2 regions of the Streptomyces kordofanensis genome follow, and region 1 is predicted to be linked to the other one. Evidence: predicted binding sites of a transcription regulator. Region 1 holds the regulator's gene; the other holds the start of a gene.

Region 1 (7,459 bases):
TGCCGCGCACGTGGATGTCGGCGCGGGGGAAGGCCTGCTCGATCACGCGGAGCAGGGCGTCGCCCGAGCCGAGCACGGTCACCATCGGGTGCTTGGCGGGTACGGTGAAGTGGGCTCGTACCTGGTCTGTCGGTGTGTGAGTCATGGGCCGGCTCTGTGGCCTGCGCATACCTCCTGTTGCAGGGTTCTCGCGGCTCGACAACCTCTGGTCTTCCAGGGTACGGCGTGCGGCTCGCGACCCGGGAGGCTTTTCCGCGGCCCCCCGCGGCCCCCGGGCGGGCCGGCCGGGAGCGCCGCGGGCCGGCGGGTCCGCGGCGGGCGGTGCCGGGGCGTTCCGGGCGGAGCGCTAGGAGCGCTTGGGAAGGGGGACGCGGACGAGGTCCCGGGCGATGGTCAGCTCGCCGTCGAACCCGGCCGCGCGGGCCTGCCTCTCGAACGCGGACGGGTCGCCGTAGCGCTGCGAGAAGTGGGTGAGGACGAGGTGCCGGACGCCCGCGTCGCGGGCGACCGCGGCGGCCTGCCCCGCGGTGAGGTGGCCGTGCTCGACGGCGAGGGCGGTGTCCTCGTCGAGGAACGTCGACTCGATGACGAGCAGGTCGCAGCCCTCGGCGAGCGCGTGGACGCCGTCGCACAGGCGGGTGTCCATGACGAAGGCGAAGCGCTGGCCGGGCCGCACCTCGCTGACGTCCTCCAGCCGGACCCCGCGCAGGGTCCCCTCCCGCTGGAGGAGGCCCACGTCGGGGCCCCCGACGCCGTGCGCGGCGAGCCGTTCGGGCAGCATGCGGCGCCCGTCCGGCTCCGTCAGCCGGTACCCGAACGACTCGACCGGGTGGGAGAGGCGGCGTGCCTCCAGCGTGTAGCCGGGGGTCTCGGCGACCGGCCCGTCGGAGGCGACGGGCGCCTCCACGAGGGAGGCGCGCTCGCGGTAGGCGGTGGCGTACCGCAGCCGCTCGAAGAACCGCTGCCCGGAGGCCGGGTAGTGGGCGGTGACGGGGTGCGGGACCTGGTCCAGGTTGATGCGCTGGATAACCCCGGCGAGGCCCAGGGAGTGGTCGCCGTGGAAGTGGGTGACGCAGATCCGGTCGACGTCGTGCGCGGCGACCCCGGCGCGCAGCATCTGGCGCTGGGTCCCCTCGCCCGGGTCGAAGAGGATGCCCTCGCCGTCCCAGCGGAGCAGGTAGCCGTTGTGGTTGCGGTGGCGGGTGGGCACCTGGCTCGCGGTGCCCAGGACGACGAGCTCTCGTACGGACACGCGGGTCTACCCGGGGGGCCACTCGAGGCCGCGGCCGCCGAGGACGTGGGCGTGGGCGTGGAAGACGGTCTGGCCGGCTCCGCTGCCGGTGTTGAAGACGATGCGGTAGCCCGCCTCGTCGGTCCCCTCCTGCGCGGCGACCTCGCCCGCCTCGCGCAGCACGTCGGCGGCGACCTCCGGCGCGGCGGCGGCGAGCGCGGCGGCGTCGGCGTGGTGGGCCTTGGGGATGACCAGCACGTGGGTGGGTGCCTGGGGGTTGATGTCGCGGAACGCGACGGTGGTCTCCGTCTCGCGGACGACGGTCGCGGGCACCTCCCCCACCACGATCTTGCAGAACAGGCAGTCGCTGCGCGGCTCTCCGGCCATGCCGGCGGCCCTCCCTCGACTCGGACGGCAGGTACGTCCGTACCCTATCGCCGCCCGGTGCCTCCCTCAGGACCACCGTCCGGTGCGCCCGAGGAGGAGCGCCGTCGCGGCCGTGCCGGCCGTGGAGGTCCGCAGGACGCTCCGCCCGAGCCGGTACGGCCCGGCCCCGGCCTCCGCGAACACGGCGAGTTCGTCGGGGGCGACGCCCCCCTCGGGGCCGACGACCAGGACGATGCGGCCGGTCGCGGGGAGCGGCGCGGTGGCGAGCGGCGTGGCGCCCTCCTCGTGGAGCACGGCCGCGAAGTCGGCCTGGGCCAGCAGCCCGGCGACCTGCCCGGTGGTCATGGCTGCGGCGACCTCGGGGAAGCGGACCCGGCGGGACTGCTTGCCGGCCTCGCGGGCGGTGGCCCGCCACTTCGCCAGGGACTTCGCGCCCCGGTCGCCGCGCCACCGGGTGATGCAGCGGGCGGCCTGCCAGGGCACGATCGCGTCGACGCCGGTCTCCGTCATCGTCTCGACGGCGAGTTCGCCGCGGTCGCCCTTGGGGAGGGCCTGGACGACGGTGATGCGCGGCTCGGGTTCCGGTTCCTCCCGGATCTCGTGCAGGTCCACGACGACGAGCCGGTCCTTGCCCTCGGCGGCCCCGACGACGCCCCCGGTCCAGCGGCCCCACCCGTCGGTGAGGACCACGTCCTCGCCGGGGCCGAGCCGTCGCACGGACACCGCGTGCCGGCCCTCCGGGCCCTCCAGGACGTACTCGGGCCCGGTGGGGACCCGTTCGACGACGAAGACGGGGGCGGTCATGAGACACCTCTCAGGGCCGGCGCCGCGAGGGCCGACCGGAGTTCGCAGTGGAGCACTTCGACGAGCCGACCGGCGGGCAGCTCCCGGGCCAGGCGGTGGCCCTGGCCGGCCCACAGGGCCATGCCCTGCGGGTCCTTCACCCTGGCCGCGGCCCTGCGCAGCCCGCCGGTCAGGTGGTGCACCTCGGGGTAGGCGGCCGGGGCGTACGGGCCGTGCTCCCGCACGAACCGGTTGACCAGGCTCCGGGCGGGGCGGCCGGAGAAGGCGCGGGTCAACTCCGTGTGGGTGAACAGCGGATCCGTCACGGCCTGTTTGTGCAGGGGGTCGGCGCCGGACTCGGGGCACACCAGGAAGGCGGTGCCGAGCTGCGCGGCCTCGGCCCCCGCCGCCAGGACGGCGGCGATCTGCCCGCCGCGCATCAGGCCGCCCGCGGCGAGCACCGGCAGCCGTACGGCCTCGCGAACCTGGGCGATCAGCGTCAGCAGCCCGGTTCCGAAGCGCTCGGTCTCCGGGTCGTCCCGGTGCGTGCCCCGGTGTCCGCCGGCCTCGACGCCCTGCACGCACACGGCGTCGGCGCCGGCGCTCTCGGCGGCCCGCGCCTCGTCGGGGCAGGTGACCGTCACGACGGTGCGGGTGCCCGCGCCCGCGAGGGCCGCCACCGTGTCGGGCGCGGGGCAGCCGAAGGTGAAGGACACGACCGGCACCGGGTCGTCGAGGAGGACCGCCAGCTTCGCGTCGTAGCCGTCCTCCCGGCCGGCCTCCGGGTCGCCGAGCGGCGTCTCGTACCAGGCGGACTCGCCGGCGAGCTGCTGGCGGTACAGCTCGACGGCGGCGGGGTCCGCCTGGCCGGGCTGCGGCATGAAGAGGTTCACGCCGAAGGGGCGGGCGGTGAGGCCCCGGACCCGCTGGATCTCCTGGTACATGCCGTCGGCCGTCTTGTACCCGGCCGCCAGGAAGCCGAGACCGCCCGCCTCGGACACGGCGGCCGCGAGCTGCGGGCAGGAAGCGCCGCCGGCCATGGGGGCCTGCACGATCGGGTAGCGGCAGAGATCGGTCAGCGCGGAGGACATGCACGCATGGTGTCACGCCCCCGCGCCGTACCCCGGGCACGGGTCGGGACCGGCCTCGCGGGCGGCGCTCCGCGGTCCCGGCGGCACGCCGCCGGGGTCCCGCTAGCGTCCGTTGAACGCGTCCTTCAGCCGGGAGAACAGTCCCTGCTGGCCCGGGGCGAACTGGCCGGTCGGCCGCTCCTCGCCGCGCAGCTTCGCCAGGTCGCGCAGCAGGCGCTCCTGCTCCGCGTCCAGCTTCGTGGGCGTCTGGACCTCGACGTGGACGACCAGGTCGCCGCGGCCGCCGCCGCGCAGGTGCGTCACGCCGCGGCCGTGCAGCGGGATCGACTGGCCCGACTGCGTACCCGGCCGGATGTCGACCTCCTCCAGGCCGTCGAGCGTCTCCAGCGGCACCTTCGTGCCGAGCGCGCCCGCCGTCATCGGGATCGTCACCGTGCAGTGCAGGTCGTCGCCGCGCCGCTGGAACACCGGGTGCGGCAGTTCGTGGATCTCCACGTACAGGTCGCCCGCCGGACCGCCGCCCGGACCGACCTCGCCCTCGCCGGCGAGCTGGATGCGGGTGCCGTTGTCGACGCCGGCCGGGATCTTGACCGTGAGCGTCCGGCGGGAGCGCACCCGGCCGTCGCCCGCGCACTCGGGGCACGGCGTCGGGACGACCGTGCCGAAGCCCTGGCACTGCGGGCACGGCCGGGAGGTCATGACCTGGCCCAGGAAGGACCGCGTCACCTGCGACACCTCGCCGCGGCCGCGGCACATGTCGCAGGTCTGCGCCGAGGTGCCCGGCGCGGCGCCCTCGCCGGAGCAGGTGGTGCACACGACGGCCGTGTCGACCTGGATGTCCTTCGTCGTGCCGAAGGCCGCCTCGTCGAGCTCGACCTCCAGCCGGATCATCGCGTCCTGGCCGCGGCGGGTGCGCGACCGCGGGCCGCGCTGGGACGCCGTGCCGAAGAAGGCGTCCATGATGTCGGAGAAGTTGCCGAAGCCGCCCGCGCCGAAGCCCGCGCCCGCGCCGGCCCCGCCGGACGACGACAGGGGGTCGCCGCCGAGGTCGTAGACCTGCTTCTTCTGCGGGTCCGACAGCACCTCGTAGGCGGCGTTGATCTCCTTGAACCGCTCCTGCGTCTTGGGATCGGGGTTGACATCCGGGTGCAGCTCGCGGGCGAGCCTGCGGAATGCCTTCTTGATCTCGTCCTGGGACGCGTCGCGGCGCACGCCGAGCACGGCGTAGTAGTCCGTGGCCACTTACGACTCCGCCAGGATCTGTCCGACGTAACGTGCCACTGCGCGTACCGCTCCCATCGTTCCGGGGTAGTCCATGCGGGTCGGTCCGACCACGCCGAGTTTGGCGACCGCCTCGTCGCCCGAACCGTAGCCGACCGCGACGACGGACGTGGAGTTCAGCCCTTCGTGGGCGTTCTCGTGGCCGATGCGCACGGTCATGGCCGGATCCGTCGCCTCGCCGAGCAGCTTGAGGAGCACGACCTGCTCCTCCAGCGCCTCCAGCACGGGCCGGATGGTGAGCGGGAAGTCGTGTCCGAAGCGCGTGAGGTTGGCGGTCCCGCCGATCACCAGACGCTCCTCGGTCTCCTCCACCAGCGTCTCCAGCAGGGTGGAGAGCACCGTGGAGACGGTCCCGCGCTCCTCCGGCTCGAAGGACTCCGGAAGGTCCTGCACCAGCTGCGGCACGTCGGTGAAGCGCCGGCCGGCCACCTGGCTGTTCAACCGGGCGCGCAGGTCGGCGACGGACGTCTCGCCGAACGGGGCGGGGCAGTCGACCATGCGCTGCTCCACCCGTCCGGTGTCCGTGATCAGGACGAGCATCAGCCGGGCCGGGGCCAGTGACAGCAGCTCGACGTGGCGCACGGTCGACCGGGTCAGCGACGGGTACTGCACGACCGCGACCTGGCGGGTCAGCTGGGCGAGCAGGCGCACCGTGCGCCCCACCACGTCGTCCAGGTCCACCGCGCCCTCCAGGAAGTTCTGGATGGCCCGGCGCTCCGGCGGCGACAGCGGCTTGACCCCGGCGAGCTTGTCGACGAAAAGGCGGTAGCCCTTGTCCGTGGGGATGCGTCCGGCGCTGGTGTGGGGCTGGGCGATGAACCCCTCCTCCTCCAGCGCCGCCATGTCGTTGCGCACGGTGGCCGGAGACACGCCCAGGTTGTGGCGCTCGGTGAGCGCCTTGGAACCGACGGGCTCCTCCGTGCCGACGTAGTCCTGGACGATGGCGCGCAGCACCTCGAGTCTGCGTTCACTGAGCACGGCGCACCTCCAGCTCGCTCCGGTCGGCTGACGTCTGCTGGCACTCGCCATGCCCGAGTGCCAACCATCCCCGCGGCCAGTGTACGGCGCCGGGGTCGATGCCTGGCAAGGGCGACGTGGTGGGCGCGGTAGGGGCGGCGCCGGCCGCCGTACCGCGCGCCCGCCGCCGGCATTGCCGCTAGCGTCGCGGTATGGACGTCGCTTGGGAAGAGTTCGGGTGGGAGCGGCTGGCGGCCGGCGTGGGCCGCAGGCGGCTCCCCGGATGGGACGCCACGGTCGGGCTGGTCGTCGGGGACGGTGCCGCACTGTTGTTCGACGCGGGTTCCACGCTGCGGGAGGGTGCCGCCGTCCGGGCCCAGGTCCAGGGGCTGCTGGGAGGGCGGCGCGTGACCCACATCGCACTGAGCCACCCGCACTTCGACCACGTGCTGGGTGCCGCCGCCTTCGCGGGCGCGCAGGTGTTCGGCGCCGTGGGCCTCGACGAGGTGCTGGTGCGGGAGCGGGACGCGCTGCGGGCGGAGGCCGTGCGGGAGGGCGTCGCCGCGGACGAGGCGGGCGAGGCCGCGGACGTCCTGGTCCACCCGCACCACCTGGTGTGCGGGGAGTGGACGCTCGACCTGGGCGGCCGGCAGGTGCTGCTGGTGAACACCGGCCCCGGGCACACCGGCCACGACCTGGCGCTGCTGGTGCCGGGCACGGTGAACGGGGCGTCGGACGGGGTGGTGTTCTGCGGGGACCTGGTGGAGGAGTCGGGTGAGCCCCAGGCGGGCCCGGACGCGGTCCCGTCGCGCTGGCCGGCCGCGCTGGACCGGCTGCTGGAGCTGGGCGGGGAGGGCGCGGCGTACGTGCCGGGCCACGGCGCGGTGGTGGACGCCTCGTTCGTACGCGCCCAACGCGATGAGCTGGCCCGCCGGTTCGCGGTGTCGTAGCGTCTGGTGGATGCGCGCCTACGACCCCGACCTGACCCCCCGGTGGAAGAAGCAGTCCCCCGTGCCCGAGGTGCCCGCCGAGCCGGACCTGGTGGTCGAGGAGGCCGGCACCGGGTTCTGCGGGGCGGTGGTGGGGTGCGAGGCGGGCGCGGTGACGCTGGAGGACCGGTTCGGCAGGCGGCGGGTCTTCCCGCTCGTACCGCGCGGCTTCCTGCTGGAGGGCCGCCCGGTGACGCTGGTCCGCCCGGCCGCCCCCGCGCCGGCGCGGCCGTCCCGCACGGCGTCCGGGTCGGTCGCCGTGCCGGGCGCGCGGGCGCGGGTGGCGCGGGCGGGGCGGATCTACGTGGAGGGCCGCCACGACGCGGAGCTGGTGGAGAAGGTGTGGGGCGACGACCTGAGGATCGAGGGCGTCGTCGTGGAGTACCTGGAGGGCGTCGACGACCTGCCGGCGGTCGTCCGCGACTTCCGGCCCGGCCCGGACGCCCGGCTCGGGGTGCTGGTGGACCATCTGGTGCCGGGGTCGAAGGAGTCGCGGATCGCCGCCTCGGTCACCGACCCGCACGTCCTGGTGGTGGGGCACCCCTACGTCGACGTGTGGCAGGCCGTGAAGCCGTCGTCGCTGGGCATCCCGGCCTGGCCGGACGTGCCGCACGGCCGGGACTGGAAGACGGGCGTGTGCCGGGCCCTGGGCTGGCCCGGGAACACCGGCGCCGCCTGGCGCCGGATCCTGGACCGGGTCCGGTCGTACAGGGACCTGGAGCCGGCGCTGCTGGGCCGGG
Region 2 (7,459 bases), 1.9 Mb from region 1:
GTTCTTCCAGACCAGGGCGAGCAGCGCGGGCGCCCGGGCGTCCTCGATGACGCGGGCCGTGAGCCGGTCGTCGTGGTGGGCCGCCATCGACTCGCTGAGCACGGCGACGGCGAGGCCGCGTGCGGCCAGGTCGGCGACGGCGTCCGCCGCGCCGGCCTGCAGGGTGACGGCGGGCCGCACCCCCGCGTCGGCGCAGGCCCGGTCGAAGACGGCGCGCAGGCCGGTGCCGGGCGGCATGCAGACGACCGGGTGGGCGGCGACGTCGCGCAGGGTGGGGCGCCGCCGCTCCGCCAGGGGGTGCCCGGCCGGGACGGCCGCGACGAGCCGCTCGCTGGCGAGGACCAGCGACTCCAGTCCCTCGGGGGGCGGGGCCGGGGTGCCGACCAGCGCCAGGTCGAGGGCGCCCGTGCGGACCGCCGCGACGAGCCGGTCCGAGTCGGCCTCCCGCAGCAGGACCTCCACGCCGGGGTGCGCCCCGTGGAACGCGGCGAGGGCGTCGAACAGCGGGGTGAGCGTGCAGCCGACCACCATGCCGAGCGAGAGCCGGCCCCGTACCAGACCCGTCACCCCGGCCACCGCCCGGCCCAGCGCGTCGGCGGCGGCGAGCGCGGCCCGGGCGTGTTCGAGGGCGGCCTCCCCGGCGGCGGTGAGGGTGGCGATGCGCGTCGACCGGTCGAACAGCTCCGCGCCCAGTTCCTGCTCCAGTCCGCGTATCCGCGCGCTGATCCCGGACTGGCTGATGTGCACCCGCTCCGCGGCGCGGGTGAAGTTCCGCTCCTCGGCGACCGCGACGAAGTACTCCAGCTGCCTCAGGTCCATGACTGGTGATTCTAGTTTCCAGCAGAACCATCTGTTGGACTTCTGAACGGCCGGTGGCGAGGCTGGAGTCCGGAGTCCCGTGCAGGAGGAGACCATGTCGGAGCAGTACGAGAAGGCCATGCGGCCCGAGGACCTCACCCGCCTGTTCGTGGAGCGGTCGAACGCCGGGGACGCGGCCGGGGTCGCCGCGCTCTACGAGGAGGACGCGGTGCTCGCGTACCCGCCCGGGCGGCGGACGGTCGGCCGGGAGGCGATCCGCGCGCTGTGGGAGCGGGTGCTGGCCGACCGGCCGCACTTCGAGCCGGAGCCGCCGCTCCCGACGCTCGTCTGCGGCGACGTCGCGCTCACCTCCACGCCGCCGGGGGACGGTGCCGGGGCGCGGGCGCAGGTGGTGCGGCGCCAGCCCGACGGGAGCTGGCTGCGGGTGCTGGACCAGCCGGAGTTCACGCCGCCGCGCGGCTGAGCCGGGCCGGGGGACGGGCGGGGCCCGGCGCCCCTCGCGGGGGCACCGGGCCTCGTGGTGCGCGGGCCGGGCCGGAGCCGGCCCGCGCGGGGTGACCGGGGGTCAGTGGGAGTGGCCGTGGCCGTGGCCGTGGCCCGCTTCCGCCGGCTCCTCCTCCTTCTTCTCCACCACGAGGGTCTCGGTGGTGAGGAGGAGGGAGGCGATCGACGCGGCGTTCTCCAGCGCCGAGCGGGTGACCTTCACCGGGTCGATGACGCCGGCCTTGACCAGGTCGCCGTACTCGCCGGTGGCGGCGTTGAAGCCCTGGCCCTTGTCGAGCTCGGCGACCTTCGAGGTGATGACGTAGCCCTCGAGGCCGGCGTTCTCGGCGATCCAGCGCAGCGGCTCGACGGCGGCGCGGCGGACGACCGTGACGCCGGTGGCCTCGTCGCCCTCCTTGCCGAGGTTGCCCTCCAGCACCTTGACGGCGTGGACCAGCGCGGAACCGCCACCGGAGACGATGCCCTCCTCGACCGCGGCGCGGGTTGCGGAGATGGCGTCCTCCAGACGGTGCTTCTTCTCCTTCAGCTCCACCTCGGTGGCGGCGCCGACCTTGATGACGCACACGCCGCCGGCGAGCTTCGCGAGGCGCTCCTGCAGCTTCTCGCGGTCCCAGTCGGAGTCGGTCGTCTCGATCTCGGCCTTGATCTGCGCGACGCGGCCCTGGACGTCCTCGGACCTGCCGCCGCCGTCGACGATGACGGTGTCGTCCTTGGTGACGGTCACGCGGCGGGCGGTGCCCAGCACGTCGAGGCCGACCTGGTCGAGCTTGAGGCCGACCTCCTCGGCGACGACGGTGGCGCCGGTCAGGGCGGCCATGTCGCCGAGCATCGCCTTGCGGCGGTCGCCGAAGCCGGGGGCCTTGACCGCGACGGCGTTGAACGTGCCGCGGATCTTGTTCACGACCAGGGTCGACAGGGCCTCGCCCTCGACGTCCTCGGCGACGATCAGCAGCGGCTTGGAGCCACCGGTCTGGATGATCTTCTCCAGGAGGGGCAGCAGGTCCGCGATGGCGGCGATCTTGCCCTGGTGGATCAGGATGTACGGGTCGTCGAGGACGGCCTCCATGCGCTCCTGGTCGGTGACCATGTACGGCGACAGGTAGCCCTTGTCGAAGGCCATGCCCTCGGTGAAGTCCAGCTCCAGGCCGAAGGTGTTGGACTCCTCGACGGTGATGACGCCGTCCTTGCCGACCTTGTCCATGGCCTCGGCGATCAGCTCGCCGACCTGCTGGTCCTGGGCGGAGAGCGCGGCGACCGCGGCGATGTCGGACTTCTCGTCGATCGGGCGGGCCGTGGCGAGCAGCTCGTCGGAGACGGCCTTGACCGCGGCGTCGATGCCCTTCTTCAGGGCGGCCGGGGAGGCGCCCGCGGCGACGTTGCGCAGACCCTCGCGGACCAGCGCCTGGGCCAGGACGGTGGCGGTGGTGGTGCCGTCGCCCGCGATGTCGTTGGTCTTGGTCGCCACCTCCTTCACCAGCTGGGCGCCGAGGTTCTCGTACGGGTCCTCGACCTCGACCTCGCGGGCGATGGTGACCCCGTCGTTGGTGATGGTGGGCGCACCGAACTTCTTGTCGATGACGACGTTGCGACCCTTGGGGCCGATCGTCACCTTGACGGTGTCGGCAAGCTTGTTGACGCCGCGCTCAAGGGCGCGACGGGCGTCCTCGTCGAACTTCAGGATCTTCGCCATGGGAGCGATTCAGCCCTCTCGGTACTGGGTGGAGAAGGAACGGCGCCCCTCGCCGCCCGGCGCACGTGCGGCAGCACAGCAGCGGGGGCCAGGGGCGCGGTTCACGGCACGTGGTGGATTACTTCTCGACGATCGCGAGCACGTCGCGGGCCGAGAGGACGAGGTACTCCTCGCCGCTGTACTTCACCTCGGTGCCGCCGTACTTGCTGTAGAGCACGACGTCGCCGGTCTTGACGTCGAGCGGCAGGCGCTCGCCGTTCTCGAAGCGGCCCGGGCCGACGGCCAGGACGACGCCCTCCTGGGGCTTCTCCTTGGCGGTGTCCGGGATGACCAGGCCCGAGGCCGTGGTCTGCTCGGCGTCGAGCGGCTGGACCACGATGCGGTCCTCGAGCGGCTTGATGGCAACCTTGGAGCTGGTGGTCGTCACGATCCGACCTCCCCCTTCGGAGATCTCACGGGGTCAACTGTCTGAGGTGGCGACCAGGTGGATCCGTCGTCGCGGGTGCCGGACCTGCCCGTCGCTGTGTTGGCACTCTCCTGCGGGGAGTGCCAGAGCCGAGACTATGACCGCGGTTAGCACTCGGTCAAGCGGAGTGCCAGTCACGGGGTCGCGCGCCGCTCTCGCACCGGTACTGACGTGCGACGGAGGTCGAACGGATCTCCGCCGCGGGCGCGTCGCGGCTCACACGTAGTCCTCCAGCCGGGCCACCGCGTACCCGCGCGCCGTGATGGTGTCCACGGCCCGGCGGATCATGTCGGCCATCGATCCCTTCCACTCGCCGCGGCCCCGGAAGTGGGTGAGGACGATGTCGCCGGGGTGCAGGTCGCGGTCCCACTCGCGCCACTCCATGCGGTCCGGGAACGCCTCGGCGGACCACAGCGGCACGGCCTTGATGCCGCAGTCGCGGGCGGCGCGCAGCGTGTCGGCGTCGTAGTTGCCGTACGGCGGGCGGAACAGCGTGGGCCGCTTGCCGTAGCGGCGTTCGATCACGTCCTGCTGGCCGCAGATCTCGCGCTTCTGCTCCGCGTACGACAGCGCGGGCATGTAGGGGTGGGTGAGGGTGTGGTTGTGCAGGGCGACGCCGAGGCCCTGCATGCGCTTGAAGTAGCCGTAGTCCTCCTTGACCAGGTAGTCGCTGAGGAAGGCGCTGTAGGGGATGTCCAGTTCGGACATCATCCGCAGCAGTTCGGGGTCCTTCTCCGCGCCGTCGTCGATGGTCAGGAACACCACGCGGTCGCGGGTGGGGACGGTGGTGAAGACCGGGGGGAGGTCGGGGTCGCCGACCTCGAAACCCTTACGGAAGGTGATCTTCGGCTTCATCTTCGGGGGTCCGGCGGAAGGAGCGGCGTCCGCTTCAGCCCCCACCGCCGGGCGACGGCCGTACGGGCCGCGTGCGCCCGCCGGAACCGTTCCGCGTACGCGCTCAGCGCCCCGGACCCGGTCCGGGCCTGCGGGAGCCCCCCTCCCGCCCCTCCGGGGCCTGCCGGCCCTCGCGGCCGTGCCGGCCCGCCGCCGACGGCGCCGCTCCGGGCGGGTCGGTGCCCTCCGCCGCGCAGGCCGTCCCCAGGGCGGCGGCAAGCAGGGCCGCAGCCACCCGTAGACCGGTCCTATTTACCGATGATGGACGCTTTTGTCGTACTAGCTGCATGGCGCCGCATCCTGTCAGTGCGGCGCCCCGGGACGCGGACGACACCGCCGCCGGGCCGGCACCGTCCCCCGGCCGGCCCACACTGGGCCAGAATGGGACGGGTGACCGATCTCGCCGCCTTCTCCGCGCTCCTCACCGACGAGGGCCGCGACCTCCTCGCCGGCCTGCGCCACCACGACCCCGCCCAGGAGCTGGCCGTCGCCTCCCGGCTGCGCCGGAGCCACCCCGCGGCGCTGGTGTCGGCGGCGCTCGGCCAGGCGCGGCTGCGCCAGCGGGCGGCGGCGAAGTTCGGCGCCGACGACGCGCACCGGATGTTCTTCACGCCGAACGGCGTCGAGCAGGCCACACGCGCCCCGGTCGCCCGGCACCGGGCCGAGGCCTTCGCCCGGCTCGGCGTGCGGAGCGTCGCGGACCTGTGCTGCGGGATCGGCGGCGACGCGGTGGCGCTGGCCCGCGCGGGCATCGCCGTCCTCGCCGTCGACCGCGACCCGCTCACGGCGGCCGTCGCCCGCGCCAACGCCGAGGCGCTGGGCCTCGCCGACCTGGTCGAGGTGGCCTGCGCCGACGTCACGGAGGTCGACGTGTCCGGGTACGACGCGGTGTTCGCGGACCCGGCGCGCAGGGGCGGGCGGGGCAGGGTCTTCGCCCCGGAGGCGTACTCGCCGCCCCTGTCGTGGGCGGTGGAGGCGGCCCGCCGGGCCCCGTACGCGGCGCTGAAGGTCGCGCCGGGCGTCCCGCACGAGGCGGTGCCGCCGGACGCCGGGGCGGAGTGGGTCTCCGACGGCGGGGACGTGAAGGAGGCCGTGCTGTGGTTCGGCACGGCCCCCGGCTCCGTGCGGGCGACGCTGCTGCCGTCCGGAGCGACCCTGACCGCGTCCGCGACGCCGCCCGCCCCGCCGGTCCGGGGGGTCGGCCGCTACCTGTACGAGCCGGACGGCGCCGTGATCCGGGCGCACCTGGTCGCGGAGGTCGCCGCGCGGCTGGACGGCGGGCTGATCGACCCGACGATCGCGTACGTCACGGCGGACGAGCTGCGCCCGACGCCCTACGCCGCCGCGTACGAGATCACCGACGAGCTGCCGTTCAACCTGAAGCGGCTGAAGGCGCTGCTGCGGGAGCGGGAGGTGGGCGTCCTGACGGTGAAGAAGCGCGGCTCGGCGGTGGAGCCGGAGGAGGTGCGCCGCCGGGTGAAGCCGAAGGGGCCGCACGCGGCGACGGTGTTCCTCACCCGTGTGGCGGGGGCGCCGACGATGCTGGTCGGCCGGCCCGCCGCGGCGCCGGAGGGCCGGGGCTGAGCAGCCGCACGGCCAGCCGGTAGTGGCCGACGGCCTTCGCCGCGCCGACGAGCCCGGTGAGCCACAGCAGGAACCCGGCGCCCATCCCGTACGCCACCTCGGCGTACGTGGTGGTGCCCGGCCGGGCCGACGCGGGCACCGCGACGCAGAGCCCCAGTCCCGCCGCGCACAGGGCGAACGACACGAGCAGCCACACCAGGCTCGCGCCGGGCGCCCGGTGCCGGGCGTCGTGTGCGGGGGCGCGGTCCAGGGCGGCCCACCGGAGGAACAGCCGACGCGCCTCCAGGTCCTGCCGCACGCCCCCGACCTGGAAGTACACGGCGGGGACGAGCGCCCCGGCGCCCAGCCCGGCCAGGGCGAGGGACAAGGCGACGCCGAACACGCCCAGGGCCTCGTCGAACACGACGGCGGCGGCTCCGACCAGCCCCCAGCCGGCCTCCATCAGCAGCAGCCACAGCAGGAACACCGCCAGCCGGCCGCCGCCGAACATCCGCTCGCGCAGCTCGCCCATGGCCCGGTCCCGGTCGGCGAGCGACGCCTCGCGGTCGGGCCAGCAACTCAGGTGCGGGGGTGGCGGAGGCGGCGGCAGGGCACGGCGGTTGGGAGACACGGGGAAAGGCTAGACACCGCCGCCCGGCCGCCCCCGCCCGGTCCCCTGGTCCGGCCCGAAACCGCCCCCGTCACCCCTCCGCGGGGCCGGACCCGACGCCGTGCGAGACGAAGCGCCAGCGGTGGACCGGCCGGGTGAGCAGACCGGCGGGGGGCTCCGGAAACTCCGGGACCACGGCGTCCTCCGGGGCGTCCCACCAGGTCAGGACCAGGACCCGGTCCTGCGTCGCCGTGAACGTCTCGCGCCGCAGCGGTACGGCGGGCAAGCGCTGGGCGCGGGCCCACTCCAGGAGGTCGGCGCCGCGGCCGGGGAGGGCCCGGGCCTCCCACATCAGGGTGAGCGTCACGGGTAGAGGTTCTCCCCACCGGTCTCGTGCAGGTGGTCGTGGCCGTGGCGCCCCGGCACGTGCGGGTCCGTGACCGGCAGCGACGAGTCCGCGGACAGCCCCAGGTCGGAGGCGGGCCGGTTGCGGGCGACCATCTCGGCGCCGAGCGCGGCGACCATCGCGCCGTTGTCGGTGCACAGGCCGGGGCGCGGCACCCGCAGCCGGATGCCGGCGCGTTCGCAGCGCTCCTCCGCCAGGGCCCGCAGCCGGGAGTTGGCGGCGACGCCGCCGCCGATCATCAGATGGTCGACGCCCTGGTCCTTGCAGGCGCGGACGGCCTTGCGGGTCAGCACGTCGACGACGGCCTCCTGGAACGACGCGGCCACGTCCCGTACGGGCACCTCCTCACCGGCGCTCCGCTTCGCCTCGACCCAGCGGGCGACGGCGGTCTTCAGGCCGGAGAAGGAGAAGTCGTACGCCGGGTCGCGCGGCCCGGTCAGTCCGCGCGGGAACGCGATGGCGGCCGGGTCGCCCTCCCTGGCCAACCGGTCGATGACCGGCCCGCCG

The links. The regulator HrcA, encoded in region 1, represses chaperone genes, less so after heat shock. The targets are predictions, from matches to a motif close to TTNGCACTCNGNNNNNCNGAGTGCNAA.
Region 2: the regulator HrcA is predicted to act here: its motif matches at 3,587-3,613, upstream of groES (co-chaperone GroES).

The regions. Positions count from the first base shown of each region.
Region 1 covers NZ_CP094264.1:3,816,143-3,823,601, reverse strand. The annotation lists gene LUW75_RS17365 (PhoH family protein) at 1-145, opposite strand, end outside; gene LUW75_RS17360 (ribonuclease Z) at 347-1,252, opposite strand; gene LUW75_RS17355 (histidine triad nucleotide-binding protein) at 1,259-1,618, opposite strand; gene LUW75_RS17350 (16S rRNA (uracil(1498)-N(3))-methyltransferase) at 1,685-2,422, opposite strand; gene LUW75_RS17345 (nitronate monooxygenase) at 2,419-3,492, opposite strand; gene dnaJ (molecular chaperone DnaJ) at 3,595-4,734, opposite strand; gene hrcA (heat-inducible transcriptional repressor HrcA) at 4,735-5,751, opposite strand; gene LUW75_RS17330 (MBL fold metallo-hydrolase) at 5,943-6,680, shown strand; gene LUW75_RS17325 (DUF3097 domain-containing protein) at 6,691-7,459, shown strand, end outside.
Region 2 covers NZ_CP094264.1:1,903,205-1,910,663, forward strand. The annotation lists gene LUW75_RS08420 (LysR family transcriptional regulator) at 1-819, opposite strand, end outside; gene LUW75_RS08425 (YybH family protein) at 914-1,282, shown strand; gene groL (chaperonin GroEL) at 1,385-3,013, opposite strand; gene groES (co-chaperone GroES) at 3,132-3,440, opposite strand; partial or broken gene LUW75_RS08440 (polysaccharide deacetylase family protein) at 3,696-4,662, opposite strand; gene LUW75_RS08445 (class I SAM-dependent methyltransferase) at 4,755-5,957, shown strand; gene LUW75_RS08450 (hypothetical protein) at 5,887-6,567, opposite strand; gene LUW75_RS08455 (hypothetical protein) at 6,638-6,913, opposite strand; gene tsaD (tRNA (adenosine(37)-N6)-threonylcarbamoyltransferase complex transferase subunit TsaD) at 6,910-7,459, opposite strand, start outside.